DNA from 3 places in the Serratia fonticola genome. Region 3 is predicted to be linked to each of the others. Evidence: riboswitches for the same ligand, from Rfam matches in the RefSeq annotation. Region 3 holds a riboswitch; each other region holds the start of a gene.
What was found. A riboswitch is a leader RNA that binds a small molecule or an ion and turns the genes downstream of it on or off. The one in region 3 is predicted to bind thiamine pyrophosphate.
Positions count from the first base shown of each region.

Region 1 (10,751 bases), 440 kb from region 3:
TATATCAGAAATTATACGATGCCCACGTAGTGCATGAAGCGCCAAACGAGACGCCGCTGCTGTACATCGATCGTCATCTGGTGCATGAAGTGACCTCCCCACAGGCCTTCGACGGCCTGCGTGCCATGGGGCGCAAAGTGCGTCAACCGGGCAAGACCTTTGCCACCATGGATCACAACGTTTCGACCCAGACCAAAGACATCAACGCCAGCGGCGAGATGGCCCGCATTCAGATGCAGGAGCTGATCAAGAACTGCGCAGAGTTCGGCGTCTCACTGTATGACCTGAACCACCCCTTCCAGGGCATTGTGCACGTTATCGGCCCTGAGCAAGGCATGACGCTGCCGGGCATGACCATCGTCTGTGGCGACTCCCATACCGCCACGCACGGTGCCTTTGGCTCGCTGGCGTTCGGTATCGGTACTTCGGAAGTGGAACACGTGCTGGCAACCCAAACCCTGAAGCAGGGCCGCGCCAAGACGATGAAGATTGAAGTCACCGGCGATGCCGCAGAAGGTATCACCGCCAAAGATATCGTGCTGGCCGTGATCGGCAAAAGCGGCAGCGCTGGCGGTACTGGCCACGTCGTTGAATTCTGTGGCAAAGCTATCGAAGCGTTGAGCATGGAAGGCCGCATGACGCTGTGCAACATGGCGATTGAGATGGGTGCCAAAGCGGGCCTGGTTGCGCCAGACGACACCACCTTCAATTACCTGAAAGGCCGCCAGTTCGCTCCTACCGGGGAAAACTGGGAGCAGGCCGTGGCCTACTGGCGCACCATGAAGTCCGACGCCGAAGCCAAATTTGATACCACCATCACCCTGCGGGCGGAAGATATCGCACCACAGGTGACCTGGGGCACCAACCCTGGGCAGGTTATCGCGGTCGATCAGGCGATCCCAACCCCTGATTCCTTTAGCGATCCGGTGGAACGTGCCTCGGCTGAAAAAGCGTTGGCCTATATGGATCTGAAACCCGGCATCAAACTGACTGACGTCGCAATCGACAAAGTGTTTATCGGCTCTTGCACCAATTCACGCATCGAAGATCTGCGCGCAGCCGCCGCCATTGCCAAAGGCCGTAAAGTGGCCGCAGGCGTGCAGGCGATTGTGGTGCCTGGCTCCGGCCCGGTGAAAGCGCAGGCGGAAGAGGAAGGTCTGGACAAGATCTTTATCGAAGCCGGTTTCGAATGGCGTCTGCCAGGCTGCTCCATGTGCCTGGCAATGAACAACGACCGTCTGAACCCTGGCGAACGCTGTGCCTCAACCAGCAACCGTAACTTCGAAGGGCGTCAGGGCCGGGGTGGGCGTACCCATCTGGTCAGCCCGGCGATGGCCGCCGCTGCTGCCGTTACCGGCCATTTTGCCGACATCCGTGAATTGCACTAAGGAGCACCAGCGTGGCTAAATTTACTCAACATACCGGCTTAGTGGTGCCTCTGGACGCGGCCAACGTCGATACCGACGCCATTATCCCTAAGCAGTTTCTGCAGAAAGTCACCCGCACCGGTTTCGGCCAGCACCTGTTCAACGACTGGCGCTTCCTGGACGATGCGGGTCAGCAGCCAAATCCTGAGTTTGTGCTGAACCTTCCGCGCTATAAAGGGGCCAGCATCCTGTTAGCCCGGGAAAACTTTGGCTGTGGCTCATCCCGTGAGCACGCACCATGGGCACTGACCGATTACGGCTTCAAGGTGGTGATTGCACCAAGCTTTGCGGATATCTTTTACGGCAACTCGTTCAACAACCAGCTGCTGCCGGTCACGCTGAGCGAGCAGGATGTGGATACGCTGTTTAAGTTAGTGGCAGAGCACGAAGGCACGGAGTTTGTGGTCGATCTGGAAAACCAGACGGTGAATGCCGGGGGCAAAAGCTACCCGTTTGAGATCGACAGCTTCCGCCGCCACTGCATGATTAACGGTTTGGACAGCATTGGCCTGACGTTGCAGCACGAAGCGGAAATTTCCCGCTACGAGGCGCAGCAACCGGCGTTTCTGAACTGATATCACTTAGGGGCGCAGCTCGCTGCGCCCTTCTAGATTTCTTCTAAATCACCAATAACCCAGCCACTTCCACCATACTCCCCCGATCAGTGCCCAGATCAGCAGGTTGACTACACTCATGATAAAGCCGGTTTTCCACCATTCCCCCAGGGTGGCATAGCCCGATCCAAAGATGATCGGCGCGGTACCGGTGGCATAATGGGTTAACGACATCATCAGTGAAGACGAGAAGGCCAGGATCAGGCCAAGCAGAGCCGGAGGCGCACCAAGGGCAATACCTGCGGCAAAGAACGCGGCGAACATGGCGGTCACGTGCGCGGTGGTACTGGCGAAGAAGTAATGCGAATAGAGATAGACGAGCGTTAGCAGAATGGTCCCCCCGACCCAGCTCATCCCCATATGATCGATACCCGAACCTACCGTTTGTGACAGCCAGGCAATCAGGCCCAGTTTGCCGAGGAAGGTCGCCATCATCACCAAGGCGGCAAACCAGACCACGGTATCCCAGGCCCCTTTGTGCTTCAGCACGTCGTCCCAGCTCAGTACGCCGGTTGCCAGCAGGATCGCCAAACCAATCACCGCAGCCGTCGTTGGGTTAACCGCCAGTGCGGGGCCAAAAATCATCGCCGGAACCCCGGCCCACAGCACCAGCAACAGGGCAAACACGCCCAGCGTGATTTTCTCTGGCAGGGTTATCCGCCCCAGAGTTTGCAGTTTATCTTTCGCAAACAGTGGCGCATCTGGGGTGCTTTTGATTTCCGGTGGATACAGCAGATAAACCACCAGCGGCATGACGATCAACGAACAGATTGCCGGTACCAGCGCCGCTACCGCCCACATGCCCCAGGTGAGTTCGAACTCGGAACCGGCCCCTTTGGCGATCAGATTGACAATCAGCGGGTTAGGCGCAGTTGCGGTGATAAACATCGCCGAGGTGATCGGGTTGATGTTGTAGTTCACCAGCGAGAGATAGCGGCCAATCTTGCCGGAGGTATTCAGCTCGGGCTTGGAGCCAAAGCTGTCCGCTATCGATTTCATTATCGGGTGAATGATCCCGCCGCCACGGGCGGTATTACTCGGCGTCACCGGGGCCAGCACGGTTTCCGCCAGGGTTAACGCATAGGCGATCCCCAGCGTTTTTTTGCCAAACAGCGAGATAAAGTAGTAGCCAATGCGCGATCCCAGGCCGGTTTTATTCAGGCTCAGGGAGATCATGATCGAGAAACCGATCAACCAGATGAGTTGATTGGAGAACCCACTCAGTGCATCGTCCAGCGCGGCCCCCGGCTTGCCAGGGTTGGTCACTCCGGTCACGGCCACCAGCGCAATGGCAATGATGGATACGGCGCCGATCGGCATCGCCTTGCCGATAATGGCAATGATGGTCCCAATAAACAGCGCCAGCAAATGCCAGGCATTCGGTGCCACCCCTTCGGGAACAGGGATCACAAACCAGATCAGCAGAGCGACGATAACGGCACAGAGGGAGGGAACAGGTTTGAGCGGCGTTAGTTTATCCATAACATACCCACTTTTATCAACGGGATCGGCATCTCAATAGCAAGATGGATAAGAGCGTGAAGCTCACGCTCTGAGTCCGTTTATCTTAGTGAGAATGGAGCAGTTTTCTCAATGATATGTATCAACTAACCGGGTGTTACAGCTCACACTTCGCGAACTTTGGCACACATCCACAGCGCCAGGATGGCAAGCAGGGTAATCAGGTAGTAAACCGCATAGTGCCCAAAGTTTTCCACCAGCGCGCCTTGCAGTACACCGGCCAGGATCACTCCGGTCGAAATGCTGTTGGTAAACATAGTGGTCGCGGCACCGGGCCGCCCCGGCATCAGATCCTGAAAATACAACATGCCGATCCCGGCAACGATGCCAATAAACACCGCATTGAACAACTGCAATACCATCAGGGCCGACTGGAACTTGAACAGCACCAACCCGGCATAAAACAGTACGCCTGCCGCCACCGCAAACAGCATCATATTGCGTTTGCCAAAGCGTTTGACGTAATAACCCGCCAGCAGCATAGCCGGAATTTCCAGCCCGGCGGCGGTCCCCATCAGCCAACCTGCCAGCCGTTCTGGCAAGCCCAGGTCGGCAGTGATATACAGTGGCATATCGATGATATACATGGTGTTGCAGGTCCACATCAGCATCGAAGCCACAAACAGCAGGCGCACATCGGGATCGCGCCAGGCGCTGATTGGCGCGATAGGCGGAGAATCTACGCTGATCTCAACGTTGGCACGGGGCACCGAAGGCAATATCAGCCACACCAGCAGCACGCTGACGACAAAAATCCCCGCCGCAATTATAAACATCACGGTAAAGCCGTAGTTCAGTGCCAGCATAAACGACAGCGGCGGGCCGATCACCCAGGCCAGTGAAAGCTGAGCGCGCATCACCGAACTGAACATCACTACTTCACGTGCCGAGCTGTCCGCATACTCACGCGCCAGGGCAAAAATCTGCGGCATGGCGGTATTGGCAATCGCGGCCAGCAATACACCAGCAGTGATCAAGGTCAGATAATCACGGTTGAACGCAAACAACAGGCTATTGCCCACCGCCATGGCACAGCACACCAGGATCAGCTTGCGCCGATCCCCACGGGTATCCGAGCGCTTGGCCAACAGGAAGCTGACGGCAATCCCGGCGATGGCATTCACGGTATAGAACATACCCACCCATAGCGGGCGCACCTTTACCTCGGTGGTCAAAAACAGGCTCAGCGTGGGAGCTTGCAGTGCTCCGGCAATGCCGGTCAGGAAGGCTATCAGCAGGAAGGCGGCAAAAACGGGATTAAAACGGCGCGGCAACCAGCGTCTGAAACTCATGGCGATATCCCTATCCAGAAATAAAGAAGGCTATGCTACAGAAGGAAAATTGCCGAAGGAAGTAAAGACGGCAGATAAAAATGCCAGTGGGTGTTACCCCACTGGCTGGTGAAAAGCACCATTACTCAGAAACACTTTTGCGGTGAACGTCAGATACGCTCACGGTATTGCTTGTCGCTCAGCGTGGCGATGTCCCACTGGGTCAAGTGGGCCAGCATCTCCAGCCGCGCCTGTTCAGGTACCACCCGCAGCCAATCTGCCTGCTGGCGGCGGATCGCGGTGAAATAACGCTGATAAAACTGTTTAGTTAACAGAACCGTCATTTGTTATCCCTCCGCTGATTCAACTGCCCTCATTATCGGCGTAATATAGGGAAAGATAAATTGACGACTTGATGCCAGAGAGTTCCTCTTTTATGTCCACCTCACGCCTGCAACAACAGTTCATCCGCCTGTGGCAACGCTGCCATGGCCGAACCACCGAAACCACGCTGCAAGAGTTGGCGGAGGTGCTCAGTTGTTCCCGCCGCCACGTTCGTTCGCTACTGGGAGCCATGCAGCACGAGGGCTGGCTGACCTGGCAGGCCGAATCCGGCCGGGGTAAGCGTTCGCAGCTCAGCTTTCATTACACCGGATTGGCACTGCAACAACAACGCGCCGAGGAACTGCTGGAACAGGATCGCATCGACCAACTGGTCCAACTGGTGGGCGATAAAGACGTGGTGCGCCAAATGCTGCTTTCCCAGCTGGGGCGTAGCTTCCGCCAGGGGAAACATATCCTGCGCGTGCTTTACTATCGTCAGCTTTACAACCTGTTGCCCGGCTCGGCACTGCGCCGTTCAGAAACCCACCTGGCAAGACAGATTTTCAACGGCCTGACGCGGGTAAACGAGGAAAACGGGGAACTGGATCCGGATCTTTCGCATCATTGGCAAACGATCACCCCTTTGCACTGGCGCTTTTATCTACGTCCGGCGATCCATTTTCACCATGGCCGTGAGCTGGAAATGGAAGATGTGATCCATTCGCTCAATCGCCTGATCCCACAACCGCTATTTTCACATATCGACAGGATCGACTCGCCTACGCCCTATGTCATCGATGTGCATCTGCACACGCCGGACTACTGGCTGCCCTGGCTGCTGAGTAGCGTACATGCCATGATCCTGCCGCGCGAATGGCAGAGTTTGCCGGACTTTGCTCGCCATCCGATCGGCACCGGCCCCTATCGCGTGATACACAACAACCAAAGCCAGATGAAAATCCATGCCTTTGACGACTACTTTGGCTATCGTGCCCTGATCGATGAGGTCAACATCTGGGTATTACCGGAAATCACCGAAGAGCTGGCGCACTCCGGCGTCCAGCTGCAGGGGGATGATACCGGTAGGAACGAGCTGGAAAGCCGCCTGGAAGAAGGCTGTTATTTTCTGCTATTCGACCAGCGTTCGGCACTGGCGGCCGATCCGGAAATCCGCAGTTGGCTAAGCGAACTGATCAACCCGATCGCGCTGCTGAGCCACGCCGGGCCGCTCTACCAGCGTTACTGGGCTCCGGCCTATGGCATTCTCCCGCGCTGGTTGCATAACCGCGTATTGGGGCAGCAGCCCAAGCCTGCAGGCTTAACAGAATTGACTCTGACCTTCTACAGCGAACACTCCGAGTTCCATGCGATCAAGCAGGCTATCGCCTCTCTACTGGCCGAGCAGGGCATCAAACTCAATGTGCAGGTTGTGGATTATGAAGCCTGGCATAAGGGCAAAGCACAAAGCGATCTGTGGTTAGGCAGCGCCAACTTCACCCTGCCGCTGGAGTTTTCTCTGTTTGCCACGTTGTATGAACTACCGTTGATCCAACACTGTCTGACGGAGGATATCGCGCAGGATGCCGCTCAGTGGCGGGAAAATAGCCTGTCCATGGCCGAGTTTTGCCAGCGCCTGGTCAGCAGCCATCAGTTGCATCCGTTATTCCACCACTGGCTGCAACTGCATGGTCAACGCAGCATGCGTGGGGTTCGGATGAATACTCTCGGCTGGTTCGATTTTAAATCTGCCTGGTTTGCGCCGCCGGAAGCATAATCGCCTTTCACCCACGCCGCTAAGCCTCTACAATAGCGCCGACTCAACGGGGTGCGGAGAACCCGCCAATTTTTGGCCAACGGTTTTCCGCTGAGAGCACACCCGTCGAACCTGATCCGGTCAATACCGGCGGAGGGATTTGAGCATGGCGCGTTAACCCTTGTTAACCCAGTCCTCAGATACCTTTGCCCCTTTATTATTAGGAGTGCAAAGTGGTCAAAAAATACCTGCCCTGTTTATTACTGCTAGCGGCGATGCCCGTCCTGGCCAAGCCAACGCTGACGGTCTACACCTACGACTCTTTCGCTGCCGACTGGGGCCCAGGCCCGGTGATAAAAAAAGCCTTTGAGGCCGAATGTGACTGCGAATTGAAATTCGTGGCGCTGGAAGACGGCGTGTCGTTACTCAATCGCCTGAGAATGGAAGGCAAGAACAGCGCCGCCGACGTGGTTTTGGGCCTGGACAACAACCTGCTGCAAGCCGCGCAGCAAACCGATCTGTTCTCCGCCAGCCAAGTCGATACTAGCAAGCTCACGGTTCCCGGTGGTTGGCACAACCAGACTTTCGTTCCCTACGACTATGGCTACTTTGCTTTCGTCTACAACAAAGACAAGCTGAAGAACCCGCCGACCAGCCTGAAAGAGTTGGTGAGCAGCGATCGCCCCCTGAAGATCATCTATCAGGATCCACGCACCAGCACTCCTGGCCTTGGCCTGCTGCTCTGGATGCAGAAAGTGTATGGCGACGAGGCACCGCTTGCCTGGCAACAGTTGGCGAAGAAAACCGTCACCGTGACCAAAGGTTGGAGTGAAGCCTACGGCCTGTTCCTGAAAGGGGAAGGCGACATGGTACTGAGCTACACCACCTCCCCCGCCTACCATCTGATCGAAGAGAAAAAAGACCTCTATGCGGCGGCCAACTTCAGTGAAGGCCACTACCTGCAAATCGAAGTCGCTGGCAAGCTAAAGGCCAGCAAACAGCCAGAACTGGCCGAACGCTTCATGCAGTTTATGGTCTCCCCGGCCTTCCAGAACACCATTCCCACTGGCAACTGGATGTACCCGGTGATCAAGACGGAACTGCCCGCCGGTTTCGAACAGATGACCGTGCCGCAAACGGCATTGCAATTCAGCGCCGAGGAAGTGGCACAACAGCGTGGTAACTGGATCCGAGCATGGCAAACCGCCGTCAGCCACTGATCCCCCGCTGGTTATGGCCGGGGCTGATGGCCGCCGGTCTGATCCTGTTGATCGCGTTGGCGGCCATGGGCTCGCTGTGGCGTCATGCGCCCGAGAGCGATTGGCGCAGCCTGTGGCAAGACAGCTACCTGTGGCACGTGGTGCGCTTTACCTTTTGGCAGGCGCTACTCTCCGCCGTAATCTCGGTGGTGCCTGCCATCTGGTTGGCCAGGGCACTGTACCGGCGGCGCTTCCCTGGCCGCAACCTGCTGCTGCGCCTGTGCGCCATGACGCTGGTGCTGCCGGTGCTGGTGGCGGTGTTTGGCATGCTGAGCGTCTACGGCAGGCAAGGCTGGCTGGCAACGCTGTGTGGTTGGCTGGGCGTGAACTACAGTTTTTCGCCTTATGGCCTGCAAGGTATTCTGCTGGCACATCTGTTCTTTAATATGCCTCTGGCCACCCGCCTGCTGCTACAGGCGCTGGAGAACATTCCCACCGAGCAGCGACAACTGGCCGCACAGCTGGGGATGAACGGCTGGCAGCAGTTCCGCTTTGTGGAATGGCCTGCGTTACGCCGCCAGATCCTGCCCAGCGGCGCACTGGTGTTTATGCTGTGTTTTGCCAGCTTTGCAACCGTGCTGTCGTTGGGCGGCGGGCCACAGGCCACCACCATAGAGCTGGCGATCTATCAGGCCTTGAGTTACGACTACGATCTCAGCCGCGCTGCGCTGCTGGCGCTGATCCAACTGGCTTGCTGCCTGGGGCTGGTAGTACTCAGCCAGCGTTTGAGCCAGGCGCTGCCGGTTGGCCATACCCACGCCCAGCGCTGGCGCGATCCGCAGGACAGCCTGGGGCGGCGCCTTAGCGATACGCTATTCATTGCCGCAGCGCTATTACTGCTGTTGCCCCCGTTGCTGGCGGTGATCATCGACGGTGCCAACCAAACGCTGGTCACCGTGCTGCAACAGCCAATTCTCTGGCAGGCTCTTTTCACCTCGCTGCGCATCGCTCTCGGTGCGGGAATTTTGTGCGTGGTATTGACCATGATGCTGCTATGGAGCAGCCGTGAACTGAAGCTGCGGCAACGGGCCGCCTGGGGCCAAACGCTGGAACTGAGCGGCATGGTGATCCTGGCGATGCCGGGTATTGTGCTGGCTACCGGTTTCTTCCTGCTGCTGAGCGATACCACTGGGCTGCCGCAGTCGCCTTATGCGCTGGTGATCCTCACCAATGCGTTGATGGCGATACCCTACGCGCTGAAAGTGCTGGAAAATCCGATGCGCGATCTGGCCGAGCGTTATAATCCGCTATGCTTGTCGCTGGATATCCACGGCTGGCAGCGGTTGCGCTGGATCGAGCTGAAAGCGCTGCAACGCCCGCTGGCGCAAGCACTGGCCTTTGCCTGCGTGCTGTCGATTGGCGATTTCGGCGTGGTAGCACTGTTCGGCAATGAGCAGTTCCGTACTCTGCCTTTTTATCTCTATCAGCAGATTGGCGCATATCGCAGCAACGACGGGGCCGTGACCGCCCTGCTGCTACTGCTGCTCTGTTTCCTGCTGTTTACCCTGATTGAACGTTTACCGGGCCGCCATGCTGACGCTTGAAAAACTGACCTATCTGTACGAACACCTGCCGATGCGTTTTGACCTGCGCATTCAGCCGGGAGAACACGTTGCGGTGCTGGGCCCTAGCGGCGCAGGCAAAAGTACCTTGCTCAGCCTGATCGCCGGTTTTCTACCGGCGGCCAGCGGCAAACTGTGGCTCAACGGTAGCGATCATACCGCTTCACCACCTGCCAAACGCCCGGTGTCGATGCTGTTTCAGGAAAACAACCTGTTTGCCCACCTGACGGTCAGGCAAAACATCGGCCTGGGGCTGGATCCTGGGCTGCGCCTAACCGCCGCACAGCAGGAACAACTGGCACAGATTGCCCAACAGGTCGGATTGGAGGGGCATCTGCAGCGCCTGCCGTCACAGCTTTCCGGCGGGCAACGGCAACGGGCAGCCTTGGCGCGTTGCCTGATCCGCCAGCAGCCGATCCTACTGCTCGACGAACCTTTCTCTGCACTCGATCCGGCACTGCGCAGTGAGATGCTGCAACTGCTGCAAAACGTCTGCGACCAGCGCCAACTCACGCTGCTGATGGTTTCACACAATCTGGAGGATGCCGCCCGCATCGCTCCGCGTACCTTGCTGGTCGTGGATGGCCGGATTTATTACGACGGCCCGACACAGGCGTTGGTAAGCGGTAGTGCACCGGAAGCCAAGGTGTTGGGTATTCCGGTTAAACCGTGATCTACCACGCGTTTTTTATGCTGAACCAATAAACCTGTTGTGCGAATTTTGCACCTGTGGTTTTATAAAATTCTGTTTTTTTACTACTGATGATAAGGCTCCCTGTGATCGCATCCTCGCTGACCTCGACCCTACTAACAACCGCGCTACCAGCCGCGGTGGTCGTCGTGCGTGTGGTGGTGGTCGTCGGCAACGCGCCGTAGGGTCCGAATCAACGCGATTCCCAAACCCCGCCGGCGCAAACCGGGCGGGGTTTCTTGTTTTAGTCCCCCTGCCCAGAAAAGCTAACCGGCCCAGAGAAAAGGATAGGCACATGGCAACTTCGGGCACGCCACACCAAGGCCAAC
Region 1 covers NZ_CP011254.1:2,680,663-2,691,413, reverse strand. The annotation lists gene leuC (3-isopropylmalate dehydratase large subunit) at 1-1,388, shown strand, start outside; gene leuD (3-isopropylmalate dehydratase small subunit) at 1,400-2,002, shown strand; gene WN53_RS11960 (DASS family sodium-coupled anion symporter) at 2,051-3,523, opposite strand; gene WN53_RS11955 (sugar efflux transporter) at 3,667-4,854, opposite strand; gene sgrT (glucose uptake inhibitor SgrT) at 5,004-5,177, opposite strand; gene sgrR (HTH-type transcriptional regulator SgrR) at 5,270-6,931, shown strand; TPP riboswitch at 6,969-7,087, shown strand; gene thiB (thiamine ABC transporter substrate binding subunit) at 7,144-8,130, shown strand; gene thiP (thiamine/thiamine pyrophosphate ABC transporter permease ThiP) at 8,106-9,713, shown strand; gene thiQ (thiamine ABC transporter ATP-binding protein ThiQ) at 9,700-10,404, shown strand; gene ivbL (ilvB operon leader peptide IvbL) at 10,494-10,607, shown strand; gene ilvB (acetolactate synthase large subunit) at 10,718-10,751, shown strand, end outside.
Region 1: it holds a riboswitch for thiamine pyrophosphate, as region 3 does, so the genes downstream of both, thiB (thiamine ABC transporter substrate binding subunit) here and thiC (phosphomethylpyrimidine synthase ThiC) in region 3, are expected to answer to the same signal.

Region 2 (10,751 bases), 2.1 Mb from region 3:
ATCGTCAAACAGAAAATGGCCGAGAACAACGGCGGCTACCGTGCAGTGAAATTCGGTTATACCGACGATCGCGTCTATGACAAGCTGACCACCGATCACCCGATCGATCTGGTGCGCTACCAGTTGGCAAACTGCTACATGGGCCGTGCCGGTTTGATCAACTCTGGCGGCGCGGCAGGGGAAAACGACCTGCAAGAGTCAGTGCGTACCGCCGTGATCAACAAGCGGGCTGGTGGGATGGGCCTGATCCTGGGGCGTAAAGCGTTCAAGAAATCGATGAAGGATGGCATCGCCCTGATCAATGCCGTGCAGGACACCTATCTCGACAATAGCGTCACCATCGCTTAATCGTTATTTATCAAATTATTAGTCTTCAAGGCTCAGCTCTGCTGGGCCTTTTTCATGTCCTAACTCCCCTCTCCCTTCATCAATGATTGTTTTTCTTTCAACTTAATCTTTCACAATAAAATATTTATCTTTCAAAGTGTGATCCATTTAAAACAAAAGCCGAACCAAAGTGGTTACTGTATGACCCATGGCGACAGAGCCGCACTTCGCTCCAGGCCATAGCATCCATCACAGGAGAAAAAAATGATTGAGCTAATAACCCACGGAGCCGAATGGTTTATCGGCCTGTTCCAAAAAGGCGGGGAAGTGTTTGTCGGTATGGTGACCGGCATTTTACCGTTGTTGATCAGCCTGTTAGTTATCATGAACGCGTTGATCAACTTTGTTGGCCAGGAACGTATCGAACGTTTGGCACAGCGCTGTGCCGGTAACCCGGTTTCACGCTACCTGCTACTCCCCCTGATCGGCACCTTTGTGTTTTGTAATCCGATGACGTTGAGTCTCGGACGTTTTATGCCAGAGAAATATAAACCCAGTTATTACGCCGCAGCCTCCTACAGTTGCCACTCCATGAACGGCCTGTTCCCTCATATCAACCCTGGTGAACTGTTCGTTTACCTCGGAATTGCCAGCGGTTTGACCACGCTTGGCCTGCCGTTGGCTCCTCTGGCAGTGAGTTATTTCCTGGTTGGGCTGTTCACCAACTTCTTCCGCGGTTGGATCACCGATCTCACCACCAGCATATTTGAACGCAAGATGGGCATCCAACTGGATCGCCAGGTTCAACTTTAATTTGTGGAGCGCAGCATGAGTGCTTATATCCGTATTGAGAAAGGTGCTGGCGGCTGGGGTGGCCCACTACAGTTACCTATCGAGCCAGGTAAGAAAATCGTCTATATCACCGCCGGTACCCGCCCGGCGATCGTCGACAAACTCAGCGATTTAACCGGCTGGCCTGCGGTAGACGGTTTCAAAGAAGGCGAACCACCGGCGGAAGAGATTGGTCTGGCGATTATTGACTGTGGGGGGACGTTGCGTTGTGGCATCTATCCTAAACGCCGCATCCCAACCATCAATATTCATTCAACTGGCCGCTCTGGCCCGCTGGCGCAGTTTATTCTGGAGGATATTTACGTTTCCGGCGTACGGGAAAACAACATCAGCCTGATTGAGGTTGCACAAGGGGCTGAAACTCCTCCGCTCACCGAAAAACAGCCACAACCAAAGGTTCGTGACTACGATACCAGCAAAAAAATCACCGAACAGAGCGATGGCCTGTTGGCAAAAGTCGGGATGGGGATGGGCTCGGTGGTAGCGGTGTTCTTCCAGTCTGGGCGTGACACCATCGACACCGTGTTAAAAACCATTCTGCCGTTTATGGCCTTCGTCTCGGCGCTGATCGGCATCATCATGGCCTCTGGTCTGGGTGACTTTATCGCCCACGGCCTGACGCCGCTGGCCAACAGCCCAATCGGCTTGGTGACGTTGGCGCTGATTTGTTCCTTCCCCCTGCTTTCACCGTTCCTCGGCCCTGGCGCCGTCATCGCTCAGGTCATCGGCGTGTTGGTGGGCGTACAGATTGGTCTTGGCCATATCCCCCCTCAGTTGGCGCTCCCGGCGCTGTTCGCCATTAACGCCCAGGCCGCCTGTGACTTTATCCCGGTGGGTCTGTCCCTGGCAGAGGCCAAGCAGGATACGGTGCGTGTCGGCGTCCCTTCGGTACTGGTTGGGCGCTTCCTCACTGGCGCACCTACGGTACTGATCGCCTGGGCCGCATCGGCCTTTATCTATCAATAAATTTCCCGGAGGAAAACCATGAGCACCATTTTCCAGACCACTATCACCCAGATTGGCGGCTGCGCCCGTGACGCACTGTTGGACAACATGCTGATCACCTTCCGCGAAGGCGCTCCGGCAGATATTGAAGAGTACTGCTTCATCCACCAGCACGGCGAGACCGCCGGTGAATTACAAACCGGGGGCGTGATGGAGCTTGGCGATCGGCGCTATCCCATCACCGCCGTCGGAGAAGTTGCCACCCAGAACCTGCGCGAACTGGGCCATATCACCATACGTTTTGATGGAGAAACTCAGGCCGAATTCCCTGGCACGATCCACGTAACAGGCAGCACGCCCGCTGATATCCCGTTAGGCAGCACACTGAAATTTATCGCATAAGGAGTAGATCATGTCTGAAGTAGCTGTAGTGATTGGCGGTGGCCAAACGTTGGGGGCTTTCCTGTGCCATGGCCTGGCTGAAGCGGGTTATCGCGTTGCGGTCGCCGATTTGAATGCCGACAACGCCAATCTGGTGGCACAGCAAATCAATCAGGAGTTCGGGGCCGATCGCGCCATCGGTTTCCAGGCCGATGCCACCGATGAGGCCAGCGTTATCGCGCTGGCTGGTGCAGTCGACCGGGCTTTCGGTCAGACCAACCTATTGGTGTACAGCGCCGGGATTGCCAAAGCCGCGCCGATCACCGATTTCCCACTGGGGGATTTTGACCGCTCCTTGCAGGTGAACCTGGTGGGTTATTTCCTGTGTGCCCGCGAGTTCTCTCGCCTGATGATCCGCGACGGTATTGCCGGGCGCATCATTCAAATCAACTCTAAATCCGGCAAGGTCGGCAGCAAGCATAATTCCGGCTACAGCGCCGCCAAGTTCGGTGGCGTTGGTTTGACACAGTCGCTGGCGCTCGATCTGGCCGATTACGGTATTACCGTGCACTCTCTGATGCTCGGTAACCTGCTGAAGTCGCCGATGTTCCAGTCGCTATTGCCGCAATATGCGCAGAAGCTGGGCATCAAGCCGGAAGAAGTTGAGAAATATTACACCGATAAGGTGCCACTGAAACGCGGCTGTGACTACCAGGACGTGCTGAACACGCTGCTGTTTTATGCCAGCGATAAAGCCTCTTACTGCACCGGCCAGTCGATTAACATTACTGGTGGGCAGGTGATGTTCTAATTTACGGGCTGGGAATAAGGGCTAACTAAAATATGTACCTAACAGCCCCTCACCCCCCCCTCTCCCAATGCATAGACCGTGCTCCTCATGGACACCTGTTTTAGGGAGAGGGAGCCAGTTCGGTGTCGCAATCAGGTGCTGGAGATCATCTGTGGCATAGGCTCAACGGCTAGGTACGAAAGTTAATTCGTAGCACGTACAGTCCCCTCTCCCTGTGGATGAGGGAGCCAGTTCGGTGTCGCGGTAAGGTGCTGGAGATCATCTGTGGCATAGGCTCAATGGCTAGGTACGAAAGTTAATTCGTAGCACGTACAGTCCCCTCTCCCTGTGGATGAGGGAGCCAGTTCGGTGTCGCGGTAAGGTGCTGGAGATCATCTGTGGCATAGGCTCAATGGCTAGGTACGAAAGTTAATTCGTAGCACGTACAGTCCCCTCTCCCTGTGGGAGAGGGTTAGGGTGAGGGGACGATCACCGGACTCTCACCTTTATCTTCACACAGGAGAACAACCGTATGACCAGCGCACTAGTTACCTTCGCCGTTATCGCCTGGCTGCTGCAAATCGCCTTGGGTTGGTGGCAGCTCGAACGCTTTAACCGCGCGTTCGAGAGCCTATGCCAGTTAGGCACCGTGGGCGTTGGCCGCTCTGGGGGCCGGTTCAAACCCCGCGTGGTATTGGCGCTGGCGTTTGACGCCCAACAGCGGGTATGTGGCAGCATGCTGATGCGCGGCCTGACCATCTTCGCCCAGCCGAAACAACTCACGCAGTTACATGGTATGCACCAGCAACAACTCTGCCCAGATGTGATCTTTCCTCAGGATCGGGCATGCCAAACTGCACTATCGTTAGCGATCGCACCGAAATCATGATATTTTCACATTAAAAGACATTACCTTTCATAGTGAACTATATCACCGAGAGGAATGGTCAACTCTTGTGAACAGGGATCTCTATGAAACCAAAGCAGCGGCAAGCCGCTATCCTCGAATACTTGCAGCGGCATGGCAAAACGGCAGTGGATGCCCTGGCAGAGCATTTCTCCACGACCGGCACCACCATCCGTAAAGATCTCACCTTGCTGGAAGAAGAAGGCGAGGTGATCCGCACCTATGGCGGCGTGGTGCTTAGCCGTGACGATGGCGATCAGCCCATCGATCGTAAAACCCATATCAACACCGAAAAGAAACGCCAGATCGCCTATGCGGCCATCAAGCTGATCGACGATGGTGATTCGCTGATCTTTGACGCAGGCAGCACGGTATTGCAGATGGTGCCCCATCTGGCGCAGTTCAATAACATCACCGTGATGACCAACAGCCTGACTATCGTTAACGCGCTGGTGGAACTGGATAACGATCAAACCATCCTGATGCCCGGCGGCACCTACCGTAAAAAATCCGCCTCCTTCCATGGCAGCCTGGCGGAGTCGGCATTTCAGCAGTTCAGCTTCGATAAGCTGTTTATTGGGGCCGACGGTGTCGACCTCAATGCGGGTGTCACCACCTTTAATGAGGTGCATAATGTCAGCAAGGCGATGTGTGAAGCCGCCAGCCGTATTGTGTTACTGGTCGATTCCTCGAAGTTTGGTCGCAAAAGCCCCAATGTGGTGTGCGATCTGAGCGTCGTGGATACCCTGATCACCGATAACGGCATCAACCCGGATTACCTGGCTGCGCTACAGGCCAAAGGTATCAATATCATTCTGGTAGGAGACCCCCTTGATGAGTAACGCCACTGCCCTGCTCAACTTTGCCCGTGAAACGCTGGAAATTGAGCTGACCGAAGCGCAGCGCCTGCTGACACGCCTGGATGACAACTTTGTCCAAGCCTGTGAACTGCTGCTCAACTGCCGTGGCAAGGCGGTGATTTCCGGTATTGGTAAATCCGGCCATATCGGCAAGAAGATTGCCGCTTCATTGGCCAGCACTGGCACCCCGTCGTTTTTCGTCCATCCGGCGGAAGCCTTGCATGGCGATTTGGGGATGATCGGCACCGATGATGTGGTGATCTTTATCTCTTATTCAGGCCGCGCCAAAGAACTGGATCTGATCCTGCCTCTGCTGGCAGAGAGCAAGATCCCAGTCATTGCCATGACCGGTGGCAAAGAGTCGCCACTGGCGCTCGGGGCTGCCTGTACGTTAGATATCAGCGTTGAACGTGAAGCCTGCCCGATGGGCCTGGCACCAACCTCCAGCGGAGTGACTACGCTGATGATGGGGGATGCATTAGCGATGGCCCTGATGCGACAGCGCGGTTTTAATGCCGAGGATTTTGCCCGCTCCCATCCAGGTGGCAGCCTGGGTGCTCGCCTACTAAATCGCGTCCATCATTTGATGCGTACCGGCGATCGTCTGCCGATGGTGCAAGAAAGCGCCAACGTGATGGAAGCCATGCTGGAGTTGAGCCGTACCGGCCTAGGCTTGGTAGCCGTATGTGATGCACAGCAAAAAGTGGTGGGGGTGTTTACCGACGGTGACCTGCGCCGCTGGTTGGTGAAGGGCAATAGCCTCAATGACGGCCTCAGCCCGGCGATCACTCGCCCCGGCTACCGGTTGCCAGAACAGTGGCGTGCCGGGGAAGCCCTGGAAGCGCTGCACGAACAACATATCAGCGCCGCTCCGGTGGTGGACATCGATGGCGTACTGGTAGGGGCAATCAACCTGCACGACCTGCATCAGGCCGGGATCGGCTGATATCACGTAGGGGCGTAGCATGCTACGCCCGCTTAACTACCCTGGCGCGTAGCTTTGCCCCTCAGCAGCGTTACTTCCAGTCCGGATTACCCTCAAACTGTTTCTTCAGCAACGCTTTCATCTGATCATCCGGTTTACCCAGCCATTGATATTTGGCGTATTTCTTCGGATGGTCGATGGCCTGCGGCTTATTGTGCACTTCAACCCGCACGCCCCAAGCCTGGGACTTGTCTGCTTTAAAAGCCACAATCATAAAGTTATTGGCGCAGTCATGCGGCTTGCAGATATTACCGATCTGGTAGCTTTGCCCTTGCCAGGTGACAGTTTCGGCTGGTGTGGAAGTGCCGATCCCTTTGCGCGCCCAACCCGGTAACTGTGCTTGGCCCTTTACCATATTTTTCCAACTGGTTTGGTAGCCCGGCTGCTGGATCAGATCTGAGGCAGTGATAATCTGTTCGGCAAAACTGCCGGTGCTAAATCCAAGCAGGGTCGCAACCAGGGCTCCCAGCAACCTCTTTTTTCCTATCATGGTCTTCTCCCTCGGTAAATCAAAAGCGTAGCTCCAAGTAGCTCAGACCACAATTAAACGGGAAAGTTGGCTCAGCGTTTTTCGTCAGACTACCTGCCAATACCCTTTTTTGGTTGCCCCAACCCTGATTAACCGCTTTCGCTCCAGGAAGCGGAGGTAAATTTTCTTCCGACATTTCTTCCGACATTTCTTCCGACATTTTGGCTAGGATTCTCTGCTTGTCACCAATATCTTCAGTTAATGCCGCCACCCGTTTCGCCAGAATAATCTCAACCTCAGGCTCACCACCAGGCATGGAAATGGTGTACCGGCCCAATTCCCTGCCCCACCTCCAGGCTATCGGCCTGCTGTAAAGCCAGTTGCAGGTAGTTTTTTGCCGCTGCCACGGTATCGGCCCAGTTCTGGTGGCGCGGGCGCAGGGCAGCCAATGCCGCAGATAAGGTGCAACCAGTGCCGTGCGTGTGCCTGGTCGCTATGCGTGGCGCACTAAAGCGCTGCTCAAAGCCGGGAGTAAATAACCAGTCTGGGCTTTCCTCTTCACTTAGGTGGCCGCCCTTCATCAACACCGCCTGACAGCCCATCGCCAACAATGCCTGGCCCTGCTCACGCATTTGCGATTCGTTTTGTGCCGGAGCGCAGGCCAGCAAAGCAGCGGCCTCTGGCAAGTTCGGCGTGATAATGGAAACCAATGGCATTAGCTCACGGCGGATGGACCCCACCGCTTCCGGTGCCAACAGCGGGTCACCACTTTTAGCCAGCATCACCGTATCCAGCACCACATAAGGCAGCTTGTAATGGCGTAGACGCTCGGCCACTGCCCGCACGATATCGGCATTAGCCAACATGCCAATTTTAGCGCTGTCGATACGCACATCGCTGAGTACCGAATCCAACTGGGCGGCCACAAATGCCGGTTCGATATGATATACCGACTGTACGCCACGGGTGTTCTGCGCCACCAGCGCGGTGATCACGCTGGTGCCATAGGCCCCCAACGCGGAGAAGGCTTTCAGATCGGCCTGAATACCGGCTCCGCCACTAGGATCGGTGCCAGCGATGGTGAGAGCGTTAATCCGTTTCATAGCAGATCCTCCATGCGCAGTTGGTAGAGAGCATCCAGGAAGGCAGCAGTAAAGCTGCCAGGGCCAGAACATTGCGCCGTGGCCCTTTCACCACATAGCGCCATCACCCGACAAGCGGTGGCGACGTTATCCAGCCGATCGCCCGGCAAACTGCAAAACGCTGCCACGACGGCCGAAAGCGCGCAGCCCGTTCCCACCACGCGCGTCATTAATACATCACCACCCGTGACGGCCCAATCTCGTTCACCATCGGTGATATAGTCTGTCTCACCGGTGACGGCCACAATGGCCCCGCAATTACGTGCCAATACGCGTGCTGCGGGTAACGCCACCAGCGAGTCATCCTGACTATCCACGCCACGGGCGCTGGTCTGCAGGCCACTCAATGCAATGATTTCCGACGCGTTGCCACGGATCGCTGCTGGCCGCAGGGTGAGCAAACGGCGGGCGAAGGTAGCGCGATATTCCAATCCCCCAACGGCAACCGGATCCAGTAACCAGGGTTTATCAGCACGATTTGCAGCCTCGATGGCGGCTAACATCGACTCTGCCCGCGATGCGTGCAGGGTGCCGATATTGATCAACAGCGCATCAGCCACGCGGCTGAACTGCGCGGCCTCTTCCGGTTCCACCACCATGGCTGGAGAAGCGCCAAGCGCCAGCAGCACGTTGGCCGTCAGCTCTTGCACCACTTCGTTGGTCAGGCAGTGGATCAATGGAGGTTGGCGTTTAAATTGGTTAAAACAGGCCGCGGCACGGGTGCCGGGTAACACATCAGGTCGAGTGAACATAATGCTCCCAACCGGCGTTCAAGAAGGCGGGTACCGGTTGAGATACCGCGACATCCCTACGCTGGCATAATCCAGATCAGGTAATACGGGTAATTTCTCAGCCCCTAAGGGCACCCCGTGTCGACGTATGCCATTATTGGCGTTACGGTCGATAAGGTCAATCCGAATGGGTATGTGCGAGAGTGAGCTCTGGCCGCCACCAACATCGTCTGTCCTACGGCCTAACAGACTCTTTGATAGCGATATAGGGTAGTTTAAACACCGCATCTTCCCAGAGCGCAAAAAGGGATGCTTATTGCAGAACTTTAAGAACAAACGGTGTGTTCTACCATTAAGCAAGGCAAACAAGGGGTCTGTCTCGCTAAGTACATGTGCTAATTAAAGTTATTGCACTTTGAGCACTGGCTGCTCCACTATTAACTCCCCATTTTTATAAACCATCAACACACCTGGCGGACTATCACTGGTACCAATCACCGTCACCAGACAGTCATATTGGTAAGGGCCGCTTTGAAATTGAAATGTGTGATTGCCACCACTCCCTTCGAATTTTACCTCGCCATTTTTCAGTACCAGATCTGGTTTTTCACCGATCGGATTTCCCTTGGCCCAAGAGGCATAGCGATACTTGCCATTGTTCAATTGGTCGATGCGAATAGTAAATTTTTCGGTCTGCCACATCAGCACCGGACGTTGATACTCTTTCAGGCTTGAATGCAGTGTATTTTTTTGTTTGGCGATCAGCTCGCTGACCAACCTGGCTTCAAGCGCTGTCTGATAATTGACAGCAATAATATTGCCATCGTAATCCATCCATATCACACCTCTACCCAGCATAATGCCTCGCCATCCCATCGCCTGCCAATCTTGTTGGGCACTGGATTGCGCAATGGTATCGAGAAGGGTGCTATCAAATACTTCATCAAAGCGTGAAAGCATCTCCTGTGGGCCACGGATCTCCGCAATAGGATATTCTCGCTTCAAAGGGTAGGCGATCCGGTCGCCAATGGCCTGACGATCCTTATTTTTTGCAGCATCGATAAAAGAGTGCACTATAGACTGATATTTTATGGGGAGAGCATCCTCTTGCCCATAAACAGATGCCATACTCAGTACCAACCCAAGGAATCCGAGCACCCCTTGCCTACACCACGTTATCAGGAATGATTGGCCAATCCTTGTCGTAACATATCCTTTCGCTTGTTTCATTTTGTCCCCCAGATAATTATCTTGCTTACATCTTAAAGAAGATGTTGTTGTTTTGTAACCCAACGTTGGGACGCGCTCCTTAGGGCTAGGGATATTTAAAGGCACGATCGCCATATCCGTATGCTTTCGCTCCGTTCAAGCGCCTTACGCAGTTCGCAAGGCCCCTCAGGTAATGTATAGTTCGCGTTTAACGGGGAAACCATGCTCACTCACTCATCTATCCGCCTGAACAAATACATTAGCGACAGCGGCATTTGTTCTCGTCGCTCTGCCGACCGCCACATCAAGCAAGGCAACGTTTTCATCAACGACAAGTTAGCCTCCGTGGGCGCTCAGGTATTGGCCGGGGATGTGGTGACAGTTAACGGCCAGCCGATCGAACCGCGTGATGCGGGCGATCTGGTGCTTATCGCACTGAATAAGCCTGTTGGCATCATTACCAGCATGGGGAAGCATGTGCGGGATAACATCGGTGATTTCGTTAATCACAGCAGACGCATCTTTCCTATCGGGCGCTTGGATAAAGACTCCCAGGGGCTGATTTTCCTGACCAATGACGGCGAACTGGTCAATAAGATCCTCCGTGCTGGCAACAATCACCAAAAAGAGTATCTGGTCACCGTCAACAAACCGGTAACCGATGAGTTTATTCAGGGCATGAGTGCGGGCGTCCCCATCCTGGGCACGGTGACTCAAAAATGCCTAGTGGAACAAGAAGCCCCACGGGTGTTTCGCATCACCCTGGTGCAAGGGCTTAACCGCCAAATCCGCCGCATGTGCAAATATTTTGGATATGAAGTCATCAAGCTTGAGCGCGAACGTATTATGAACATCGTACTGAAAGGGTTGCCGCTAGGCGAATGGCGGGATTTTACCGCTGATGAACGGATCGAGTTATTCGAGCTGATTGAACACTCCTCGTCCGAGGATATTTTCACTCCCGCTTCAATAACGCCAAATTTAAGCGACAGTAACGTTACTCCAACTCCGGCAATCACTGATTAACCTGATTGCGTTATTCCAGGAATGGGGCGTACTGATAGCGATCCGTCCTCACTGAGGGGCCTGCAATTTTCTTGAAAATCCGCACCTTCCTACCTTTACCTCTCCTTGCGTTCGAAATTGCAATCAA
Region 2 covers NZ_CP011254.1:145,027-155,777, forward strand. The annotation lists gene fbaB (class I fructose-bisphosphate aldolase) at 1-348, shown strand, start outside; gene srlA (PTS glucitol/sorbitol transporter subunit IIC) at 592-1,140, shown strand; gene srlE (PTS glucitol/sorbitol transporter subunit IIB) at 1,156-2,145, shown strand; gene srlB (PTS glucitol/sorbitol transporter subunit IIA) at 2,164-2,526, shown strand; gene srlD (sorbitol-6-phosphate dehydrogenase) at 2,537-3,316, shown strand; gene gutM (transcriptional regulator GutM) at 3,828-4,184, shown strand; gene srlR (glucitol operon DNA-binding transcriptional repressor SrlR) at 4,268-5,044, shown strand; gene gutQ (arabinose-5-phosphate isomerase GutQ) at 5,037-6,008, shown strand; gene WN53_RS00555 (inhibitor of vertebrate lysozyme family protein) at 6,079-6,537, opposite strand; gene WN53_RS00560 (hypothetical protein) at 6,557-6,832, opposite strand; gene thiD (bifunctional hydroxymethylpyrimidine kinase/phosphomethylpyrimidine kinase) at 6,819-7,619, opposite strand; gene thiM (hydroxyethylthiazole kinase) at 7,616-8,410, opposite strand; TPP riboswitch at 8,447-8,538, opposite strand; gene WN53_RS00575 (hypothetical protein) at 8,795-9,619, opposite strand; gene rluF (23S rRNA pseudouridine(2604) synthase RluF) at 9,821-10,624, shown strand.
Region 2: it holds a riboswitch for thiamine pyrophosphate, as region 3 does, so the genes downstream of both, thiM (hydroxyethylthiazole kinase) here and thiC (phosphomethylpyrimidine synthase ThiC) in region 3, are expected to answer to the same signal.

Region 3 (10,751 bases):
GAAAGCGGCCCAATCGCCATTGGCAGATACGGTTTACGTGGCCCCAGGTAATGCGGGTACCGCATTGGAAAGCAATCTGACCAACGTCGATATCGCCCCAACCGATATCCCGGCGCTGGTTGCCTTTGCCAAGGACAACGCCATCGGCCTGACCATCGTAGGCCCGGAAGCGCCGCTGGTGATCGGTGTGGTAGATGCCTTCCAGGCTGCCGGGTTGAAAATCTTTGGCCCGTCGCAGGCCGCAGCACAGCTTGAAGGCTCCAAAGCCTTTACCAAGGATTTCCTGGCTCGCCACGCTATCCCAAGCGCTGCATACCAGAACTTTACCGAAGTGGAACCCGCCTTGGCCTACGTACGCCGCCAAGGTGCACCGATTGTCATCAAGGCAGATGGCCTGGCGGCAGGCAAAGGCGTGATCGTCGCGATGACGTTGCAGGAAGCCGAAGACGCCATTCAGGACATGCTGGCAGGTAATGCATTTGGTGACGCCGGGCATCGCATCGTGGTTGAGGAGTTCCTGACAGGCGAAGAAGCCAGCTTTATCGTCATGGTCGATGGTAAGAATGTGGTGCCAATGGCCACCAGCCAGGATCATAAACGTGTCGGTGACGGCGATACCGGCCCGAATACCGGCGGCATGGGCGCCTACTCGCCAGCGCCAGTGGTGACGGATGAAATCCACCAGCGCGTAATGGACCAGGTGATCTGGCCAACCGTGCGCGGCATGGCGGCGGAAGGCAACACCTATGTCGGCTTCCTGTACGCTGGCCTGATGATTGCTGAGGATGGTCAACCCAAGGTGATCGAATTCAACTGCCGCTTTGGCGACCCGGAAACTCAGCCGATCATGCTGCGCCTGCGCTCCGATCTGGTTGAACTCTGCCTGGCTGGGGCCGAAGGCAAGCTGGATGAGAAAACTTCCGAGTGGGATGAACGCCCTGCTCTCGGCGTGGTGTTGGCGGCTGGCGGCTATCCTGCGGATTATCGCCAAGGGGATGTGATCCACGGCTTGCCTCAGCAAGAAGATGCCAATGGCAAAGTGTTCCATGCCGGAACGCGTATGCAAGGGAATGACGTCGTGACCAACGGCGGGCGTGTACTATGCGTTACGGCCTTGGGCACAACGGTGGCTCAGGCTCAGCAGTTAGCCTATCAGCTAGCGGAAGGTATTCAGTGGCAAGACAGTTTCTGCCGCAAGGATATTGGCTACCGTGCTATCGCACGCGAAAAGTAATAGGTATTGATTATCTAGATGGGCGCAGCATGCAGCGCCCCTACGTGTCGCTCGGTGGCGTTTTAAAAGTCTCAGGCTCTGTTCGCAGGGCCTTTTTTATGCGCTACAGGGTGTCTTTGGTGGGTTCCCAACTGCAGAAATCATTATTTGCCACCAATAACAGCTCACGACCTTCCGGCCCATCCAACCAGGCTACGTTCACTGGCTGACTGCTGTTGGCCGCACGCCGCATGATCCACTCTTCGGCCTGTTGGTCCAAACCTGGCTTCACGACTTCGCCGTTGCACAGTTTCACCGCGCCCTGCTGCCAGTGCCCCTGTAACAGCCGTACACGGCCGGCATTAAGCGCATCGCTCAATTCCAGTATCCGCCGTGCCTGATATTGATAGAGCACGACTTCATCGTTGGAGAGCTTCTGGCGCTGCGTGGCCAGTTGGCGCTGCATAAAGCTGACGGTACCGTTGGCGGTGAAACGCAGTTGAATAGAGTCGCGATCGCCATCGGCATCGGTGCGTTTGATTTGGTACAACACGCCGCGTTGATATTCATACAGCGTTGTGACGGTACCCGGCCCGCGATAAGGGCTGTAGACACTCAACAGCGCCACTGGCCGCTGCTGGCCGTCATCCATCCGCCACACCCGCATTACCCCCTGATCGGCCACAAAGCCGCTGGCGGTAAAGGTTGGCGGGGCAGAACGGAAACTACAAGCACTCAAGGCAGCAACAACCGTCACCGCCATGAGTGCCCGTTGAATAAACAAAAGGGGCGCCAACGCCCCCCTGTTTAAACCTTTCTGCAACACGCGATTAAGACTTAACCGCGTCTTTCAGTGCTTTACCAGAAACGAACGCAGGCACGTTAGCTGCTGCGATTTTGATTTCTTTACCAGTCTGTGGGTTGCGGCCAGTGCGCTCGCTACGATGGTTTACCTTGAAAGTACCGAAACCAACCAATTGTACTGCATCACCTTCTTTCAGGGACTCAGTAATGGCAGCCAGGGTAGATTCCAGAGCCAGCTTAGCTTGAGCCTTGGAAAGGTCAGCCTTCTCTGCGATTACATCAATCAGTTGAGTCTTGTTCATAAGTTATCCTTACAGTGTGTTTATCGTTTGCAAAGCATCGAGTGCGACGGATATGCCGATGGACAGCACTCTCCTGCATACACGCACCGATAGCCACTTTTTTTTCGCCCCCCAAATGTAGACCAGACAGGGTGCGGATGTGAAGCCTTAAGGCACGACAAATCAGACGTTAAATCACGTTTTCTTGCCTTATTGCGTTAAATTTATCCCAATGTTACTCACCGCGGCCTCGCGCAGGTCAGATCGTAACCCTTTGATCAGATCCAGATCACGCTCTTCGCAGGCGGCCAACAGGCGGAAAATCTCCCATTGAATGTCCCATTCTTCCTCAACGGCAGGCAGAATTTTCAGCTCTTCGTCGGTCATTTCTTTGCCAGCTTGGGTCATTTCCAACATCGCCACGGTGCGAATTGAGGTTTCGCTGATGGCAATGGCGTGCTCCAACGTCTCTCCGCTGAGGCGCGAATGGATCAATTCCCCTAATGCAATGCAGGCATCGATCGCTGGGTAAACGCCGTAAAGATCGTAATCTTCTGCCGACGGGATCGCCTCTTCCAACTTTTCCAGCTGGCTGTCAAAGTTGACCTTGGCGTCTTTCACCACCAGCGTTTCCCAGACCAAGTCCAGGATACGGCGATAAACGGCCGGGTCGCCAAACTCCGTCTGCAGACAGAACATCTGGTAATTCGGGTACATACGCTCGCACAGGCAGGCCATAAAGGTCAAATGCTGCCAGCTTTCCAGCTTTTCCAAGCGTAAATGAATCGGGTTACGTAGCATGGTCTACTCTCTTACTCATTATCTGCCGCGCAGTGTACCCGAAATCGCTCATTACGACACCTCTGGATGCTGCTGTAACCAGCGTACAAAGGCCGGGCGGCGTGAGGCAATGGCATCGGCCCACCGCGTGGGCTCCGGCAAACGGTAGCCTGCCATGCAGCGTTGCACCCAGGCCAAGGCGCTGTCGGTGCTCACGCGATGGCCCGTGGCGATAAATAACGGATTACAGCGCTCTTTGCTGCGCCATACCCATCCCAGCTGTTCGCCCTTGTCCTCCAGCGCGGCCAGCGAGCCAACGGTAGCGTCCAACGGGGAAAATTTACCACATAAACGCTTCTTGGCCACGCCAATGGTCGGCACGTTGACCAGCAGGCCAAAGTGGCTGGCAACCCCCAGGCGTCTTGGATGGGAAATACCATGGCCATCGACAAAGATCAGGTCGGGCTTCTGTTGCAATTGCTCCCAGGCGGCGATCAGCGCAGGGTACTCGCGAAACGAGAGAAAGCCGGGGATATAGGGCATGGTGGTGCTGATACGGGCGAGCTGATACTCCACCAGCTCGAGTGAAGGATAGCGCAGGATAGCAATGGCGGCGCGTGTTACCGCGCCTTCTTGTTCAAAACCGACATCCGCACCGGCGATAAACGCCGGTGGGTCTTGCAGAAAATCATCGTGACGAATGACTTCCCCGGCGCGCCGTAGCTGTTCGGCGCGCAGAGCCTGAGTATCGATCACAGCGTCTCCTTGCGGTTTAGCGGTGGTATTTGGCCGACAGCGCATGCACCGCTTCAACGAAGGCCCCGGCATGTTCCGGTGGCACGTCTTGATGAATACCGTGACCAAGGTTGAAGACATGACCTTCGCCCTGGCCAAAACCGGCCAGAATGGTTTCCACTTCCTGGGCGATGCGTTCCGGTGCGGCATACAGCATGGAAGGATCCATATTCCCCTGCAGCGCGACTTTATCGCCCACACGGCGGCGCGCATCGGCAATATCGGTGGTCCAATCCAGGCCCAGCGCATCGCAACCGGTGGCCGCCATCGCTTCCAGCCACTGGCCGCCGCCTTTGGTGAACAGCGTCACCGGCACCCGGCGTCCGTCATTTTCACGCAGCAGGCCATCAACGATTTTATGCATATAGTGCAGTGAGAATTCGCGATAATCACGGCCCGTCAGCACGCCGCCCCAGGTATCGAATACCATTACGGACTGCGCCCCGGCCTTGATCTGGGCATTGAGATACAGGATCACGCTGTCCGCCAGCTTATCCAGCAGCAAATGCAGCGTCTGCGGCTCGGCATACATCATTTTCTTCAGCTTGGTGAATGCCTTGCTGCTGCCGCCTTCGACCATATAGGTCGCCAACGTCCACGGGCTGCCGGAGAAACCGATCAGTGGCACTTCACCCTTCAATTCACGGCGGATGGTGCGCACCGCGTTCATGACATAGCCCAGCTCGTCTTCCGGATCGAATGCAGGCAGCTTCTCTACATCGGCACGGCAGGTGATTGGCGAAGAAAAACGCGGGCCTTCCCCAGTTTCGAAATAGAGCCCAAGCCCCATGGCATCGGGAATGGTGAGGATGTCGGAGAACAGGATGGCGGCGTCCAGTGCATAACGGCGCAGGGGCTGTAATGTCACCTCGCAGGCCAGTTCGGCATTTTTGCACAGCGACATGAAATCCCCGGCCTGAGCACGGGTGGCTTTGTACTCTGGCAAATAACGACCGGCCTGGCGCATCATCCATACAGGGGTGAGATCCACCGGCTGGCGCAGCAGCGCACGCAGGTAGCGATCGTTCTTCAACTCATTCATTTCTTGGGCTCCCTTGATTATCTGCCGCCATTGTACATTATTCTGCCCGACACAGCGCCACGGTGTCCTCAATCAGGCGGCGTGCAACGGTACCAGGTGGTGGCAGCATCGGCAGTTGGTCATAGCGATACCAGCCCGCATTGAGCAACTCCTTCGGATCGTGGCGCAGTTCACCGCCCTGATACTCGGCCATAAACGCCATCATCAGCGAATGAGGGAACGGCCAGGGCTGCGAGGTGACGTAGCGCAGGTTGGTAATGGCGATATTGCTTTCTTCCATCACTTCGCGCGCTACGGCCTGCTCCAGGGTTTCCCCTACTTCAACAAACCCCGCCAGCACGGTATGGATCCCCCCACGGTGGCGCACATGTTGTGCCAACAGGATCTCGTCATTGCGGCGGATAGCGACAATCACGCAAGGGGCAATCTGCGGATAATAACGTTCGCGGCAGTTGTCACACAGGCAGGCGCTTTCGGTACGGCTAAGGTGCATTTCATGGCCGCAGTAGCCACAGAACCGGTGCGAGCGATAAAAGTCGGCCAGCTGTACGCCGCGCCCGGCCAGTTGGAACAGGCCACGATCGAGACTGAGCAACTGCCTCACCGATCCCATCTCTTTCGGCATCGGTTGGCGCACCAGCCAGACCGGGGCTCCCTCCCATTCGCCAATTTGCCGAGCCGGCCGGCCTTGCAAGGAAAATAGTGCGGCGGAACCAAACGGCAATTCACCGTTTGGTAACCAAATTTTGCTTTCATGGCTGACGATCCACCAGCCATTTTCGTTACCCGTTAATGCAAGTTCCATATGTTGTTGCACAACCTCTGCTTCACTGGCAATCTAGGAATGGTCTTTGTTACATTTTATTAACTTACTTTTTCTTTCTCTTACACACGGAGTCAATCATGCTAAACCGATTGGAAAGCCTGACTCAGCGCGTTGGTGGCAGTAATGAATTAGTCGATCAATGGTTGCAGGCACGCAAGCAACTGCTGGTTGCCTACTGCAGTTTAGTCGGCATTAAACCCAACAAAGAAAAGCATACGCCGCTCAATGAAAAAGCGCTGGAGAACTTTTGCCATAATCTGGTGGATTATCTCTCTGCCGGGCATTTTCACATTTATGACAAAATTATCAAACAAGTGGAAGGCTCCGCCAGCCCCAAAATGGCGCTAGCCACCAAGTTCTACCCAAAATTACAGGCCAATACCGAAGCCGTCATGGCGTTCCATGACCGCTACACCGAAGTCGATATCGATCAGGACGTGTGTGAAGAACTCAATCAGGCGTTGTCAGATATCGGCGAAGCCCTGGCATCTCGTTTCGCCTTGGAAGATCAGTTGATCCAGTTGGCGGCAGAAACCTGGCAGCAGGGCCAACCGGGCACTAGCAATACTGAATCGCTATCACACCCAGCCTGATTTTGATCTCTATCCTCCTATAGATTTCAAGCCGTAGCTAGGCAGCCAACAACGCTACGGCTTGAAAGATGACGGGGGAGGGCTTGTGGTTTTTGTTGACCCTCTTATACTGAGGACTCTTGTCGGAGTGCCTAGCGCTGATTTTTCATTAAATTAGCCAGGCTGAGACCGTTAATTCGGGATCCGCGGAACCTGATCGGGTTAATACCCGCGAAGGGAACAAGAGTAATCTATCGCCATAGGCAAGATGCTCCCGCCAGGGGCTGTGCCTGCCTTACCGGCTACCATCATTACTCCCTCCGAGCTCCAGACAAGCAATTTTCCACACATCACTACACTGATAGGAATTTGCTATGTCTACCGTGAACAAACCTCGTGCCCGTAAACAACAGCGTGACCAAGCGCAAGATTTTATCGACTCTCTGCAAGGCGTCACCTTCCCCAACTCACAGCGGATCTATCTCGCGGGTTCGCGCAGCGATATCCAGGTACCGATGCGTGAGATCCAGCTCAGCCCGACGCTGATTGGCGGCAACAAAGACCAGCCCCAATATGAACAGAACGAAGCCATCCCGGTGTATGACACCGCAGGGCCGTATGGCGATCCGCTGGCGGTGCTCGACGTACATCGTGGTTTGGCCAAAGTACGAGCGGGCTGGATCGCCGAACGTGCCGACACCGAAGCGTTAAGCGGCGTCAGTTCCGGCTTCACCCAACAACGACTGGCCGATGTTGGGTTAGACCATCTGCGCTTTGAACACCTTCCGCTGCCCCGTAAAGCCCTGCCGGGTAAATGTGTTACGCAGTTGCATTACGCGCGCGCCGGTATTGTCACCCCAGAGATGGAATTTATCGCCATTCGCGAAAATATGGGCCGTGAGCGCATTCGTGGCGAAGTGCTGCGCCACCAGCATCCCGGCCAAAGTTGGGGCGCAAATCTGCCGGAGAACATCACGCCGGAATTTGTGCGCCAGGAAGTGGCCGCTGGCCGCGCCATCATCCCCGCCAACATCAACCACCCGGAATCCGAGCCGATGATTATTGGTCGTAATTTCCTGGTGAAGGTGAATGCCAATATCGGCAACTCGGCGGTCACCTCTTCGATCGAAGAGGAAGTCGAGAAGCTGGTATGGTCAACCCGCTGGGGCGCTGACACTGTGATGGATCTCTCCACTGGCCGCTATATCCACGAAACCCGTGAATGGATCCTGCGCAACAGCCCGGTGCCGATCGGTACGGTGCCAATCTATCAGGCGTTGGAGAAAGTGAATGGCGTGGCGGAGAACCTGACCTGGGAAATGTTCCGCGATACCTTGCTGGAACAGGCCGAGCAAGGCGTCGATTACTTCACCATCCACGCCGGGGTGTTGCTGCGCTATGTGCCAATGACCGCCAAACGCCTGACCGGCATTGTCTCCCGTGGCGGCTCGATCATGGCGAAGTGGTGCCTGTCGCATCATCAGGAGAACTTCCTCTATCAGCACTTCCGCGAGATCTGCGAAATTTGCGCCGCTTACGATGTCTCGCTGTCACTCGGCGACGGCCTGCGCCCAGGCTCGATCCAGGATGCCAATGACGAAGCGCAATTCGCTGAACTGCATACGCTGGGCGAACTGACCAAGATTGCCTGGGAATATGACGTACAGGTGATGATCGAAGGCCCAGGCCACGTGCCGATGCAGATGATCCGCCGCAACATGACCGAGGAGCTGGAACATTGCCATGAAGCGCCGTTCTATACGCTGGGGCCATTGACCACCGATATCGCTCCAGGTTACGACCATTTCACCTCTGGGATCGGCGCGGCGATGATCGGCTGGTTCGGCTGCGCGATGCTTTGCTACGTGACGCCGAAGGAGCATCTGGGGCTGCCGAACAAGGAGGACGTGAAACAGGGGCTGATCACCTACAAGATCGCAGCTCACGCCGCCGACTTGGCGAAAGGCCATCCGGGCGCGCAAATCCGCGATAACGCCATGTCCAAGGCGCGCTTTGAATTCCGTTGGGAAGATCAGTTCAACCTGGCGCTGGATCCACAAACCGCCCGCGCCTATCACGACGAAACGCTGCCGCAAGAATCCGGCAAGATTGCCCACTTTTGCTCCATGTGTGGGCCGAAGTTCTGCTCGATGAAGATTTCCCAGGAAGTGCGTGACTATGCCGCCGCACAAGAGGCCGCCAAACCGATCGAAGTGCAACTGACCGGGATGGAGAAAATGTCGGCTGAATTCCGCTCACGCGGCAGCGAGCTGTACCACAGTGCGGCCAATTTGCAGGAGGAGATAAATAATGACTAACCTCACCTCTCCCTTCCCTGCTACACCGCACAAGCTGGGTTTATACCCGGTCGTCGACAGCGTTGAATGGATCGCCCGCCTGCTGGAGGCAGGCGTTACCACTATCCAACTACGCATCAAAGATCTGCCAGACGAGCAAGTGGAGGCGGACATTGCCGCCGCTATCGCCCTTGGCAAGCGCTATCAGGCCCGGCTGTTTATCAATGATTATTGGCGGTTGGCGATTAAGCATGATGCCTACGGCGTCCACCTGGGGCAGGAAGATTTGGACACCACCGATCTGGCCGCTATCCATCGTGCAGGATTGCGCTTGGGCGTTTCCACCCATGACGATGCTGAGCTGGCCCGGGCGATCGCCGTCAAACCTTCCTATATCGCACTGGGGCATATCTTCCCAACTCAAACCAAGGAGATGCCCTCTGAGCCACAAGGCTTGGCCGAGTTGCGACGCCACGTCGCCGGATTACAGGAGTATCCCACAGTAGCCATTGGCGGGATCAGCATCGAGCGCGTCCCCGCAGTGCTGGCCTGTGGCGTTGGCAGCGTGGCCGTGGTCAGCGCCATCACCCAGGCACCAGACTGGCGTGCCGCTACGGCAACGCTGCTGCAGCTGATTGAAGGCAAGGAGTCATGCGATGCTCAATGACCAAGAGTTCTTGCGCTACAGCCGGCAACTGCTGCTGGAAGACGTCGGTCCCGAGGGGCAGGAAAAGCTGAAACAAGCCACGGTGCTGATCGTCGGATTAGGAGGATTAGGCTCCCCGGCGGCGCTGTATCTGGCTGCAGCAGGTGTCGGTACACTGCTGCTGGCCGATGATGACCAGCTACACCTCACCAATCTGCAACGGCAAATTCTGTACCGCACCGGTGATATCGCCACCAGCAAGGCTCAGTTGGCAAAGAACCATTTGCAAGCACTGAACCCTCTGGTGGAGTCGATCGCGCTGGAGCAACGCCTGCAAGGGGCAACGCTGAACGATGCCGTCGCCCGTGCCGATCTGGTGCTTGATTGCAGCGACAACATGGCCACCCGTCATGCGGTGAATGCCGCCTGCATCCGAGCCAGCGTGCCGTTGATCAGCGGCAGCGCAGTGGGGTTCAGCGGCCAGTTGCTGGTTATCGAACCGCCCTATGCCCATGGTTGTTATGCCTGCCTCTACCCGGAGCAGACCGAACCGCAGCGTAACTGCCGTACTGCGGGCGTGCTAGGCCCGGTCGTTGGCGTGATCGGCACGCTGCAGGCGCTGGAAGCGATAAAGATGCTGGCTGGGCTGCCCTCCTCCCTTAGCGGCAAGCTACGCCTGTTCGACGGCAAGCAGCAAAGCTGGAGCACCCTGCAACTGAGCAAGGCCAGCACCTGCCCCCTCTGCGGAGAGCCAGCATGAAGATTACGCTCAACGATCAACCACTGGAGCTGGAGCAGCCGTTAAACATCGACGCTTTGCTCGAACGGCTGGAACGCCACCAGCCAGGTAGCGCTTTGGCGATCAACCAGGTCATCATTCCACGCAGCGACTGGGCCACCCGTCAGGTGCAGGACGGTGATGATATCTTGCTGTTTCAAGCGATTGCCGGAGGCTGACATGCTGCAAATCGCCGATACCACCTTTACCTCACGTCTGTTTACCGGCACGGGGAAATTCGCTACGCCCGAGTTGATGCTGGCTGCACTACAAGCCTCCGGCTCGCAACTGGTCACCATGGCGATGAAACGCGTCGACCTGCGCGGTGGGAATGACGCCATTCTGGCACCGCTGCAACGGTTGGGCGTGAAATTACTGCCCAACACTTCCGGGGCAAAAACGGCAGATGAGGCGGTATTTGCCGCCCGGCTGGCGCGCGAAGCGCTGGGGACTCACTGGGTCAAACTGGAAATTCACCCAGAGGTGAAATACCTGCTGCCAGACCCGATCGAAACGCTCAAAGCGGCGGAGATCCTGGTCAAACAGGGCTTTGTGGTGCTGCCTTACTGCGGTGCCGATCCGGTGCTGTGTAAGCGGCTGGAAGAAGCGGGCTGTGCAGCCGTAATGCCACTCGGCGCGCCAATCGGTTCTAACCGTGGCTTACTGACCCGTGATTTCCTTGAGATCATTATTGAACAGGCCAAAGTGCCGGTAGTC
Region 3 covers NZ_CP011254.1:2,239,917-2,250,667, reverse strand. The annotation lists gene purD (phosphoribosylamine--glycine ligase) at 1-1,234, shown strand, start outside; gene WN53_RS09985 (DUF1481 domain-containing protein) at 1,338-1,976, opposite strand; gene hupA (nucleoid-associated protein HU-alpha) at 2,044-2,319, opposite strand; gene WN53_RS09975 (YjaG family protein) at 2,509-3,099, opposite strand; gene nfi (deoxyribonuclease V) at 3,151-3,834, opposite strand; gene hemE (uroporphyrinogen decarboxylase) at 3,851-4,915, opposite strand; gene nudC (NAD(+) diphosphatase) at 4,953-5,720, opposite strand; gene WN53_RS09955 (Rsd/AlgQ family anti-sigma factor) at 5,819-6,334, shown strand; TPP riboswitch at 6,448-6,570, shown strand; gene thiC (phosphomethylpyrimidine synthase ThiC) at 6,688-8,631, shown strand; gene thiE (thiamine phosphate synthase) at 8,624-9,277, shown strand; gene WN53_RS09940 (HesA/MoeB/ThiF family protein) at 9,267-10,016, shown strand; gene thiS (sulfur carrier protein ThiS) at 10,013-10,213, shown strand; gene WN53_RS09930 (thiazole synthase) at 10,215-10,751, shown strand, end outside.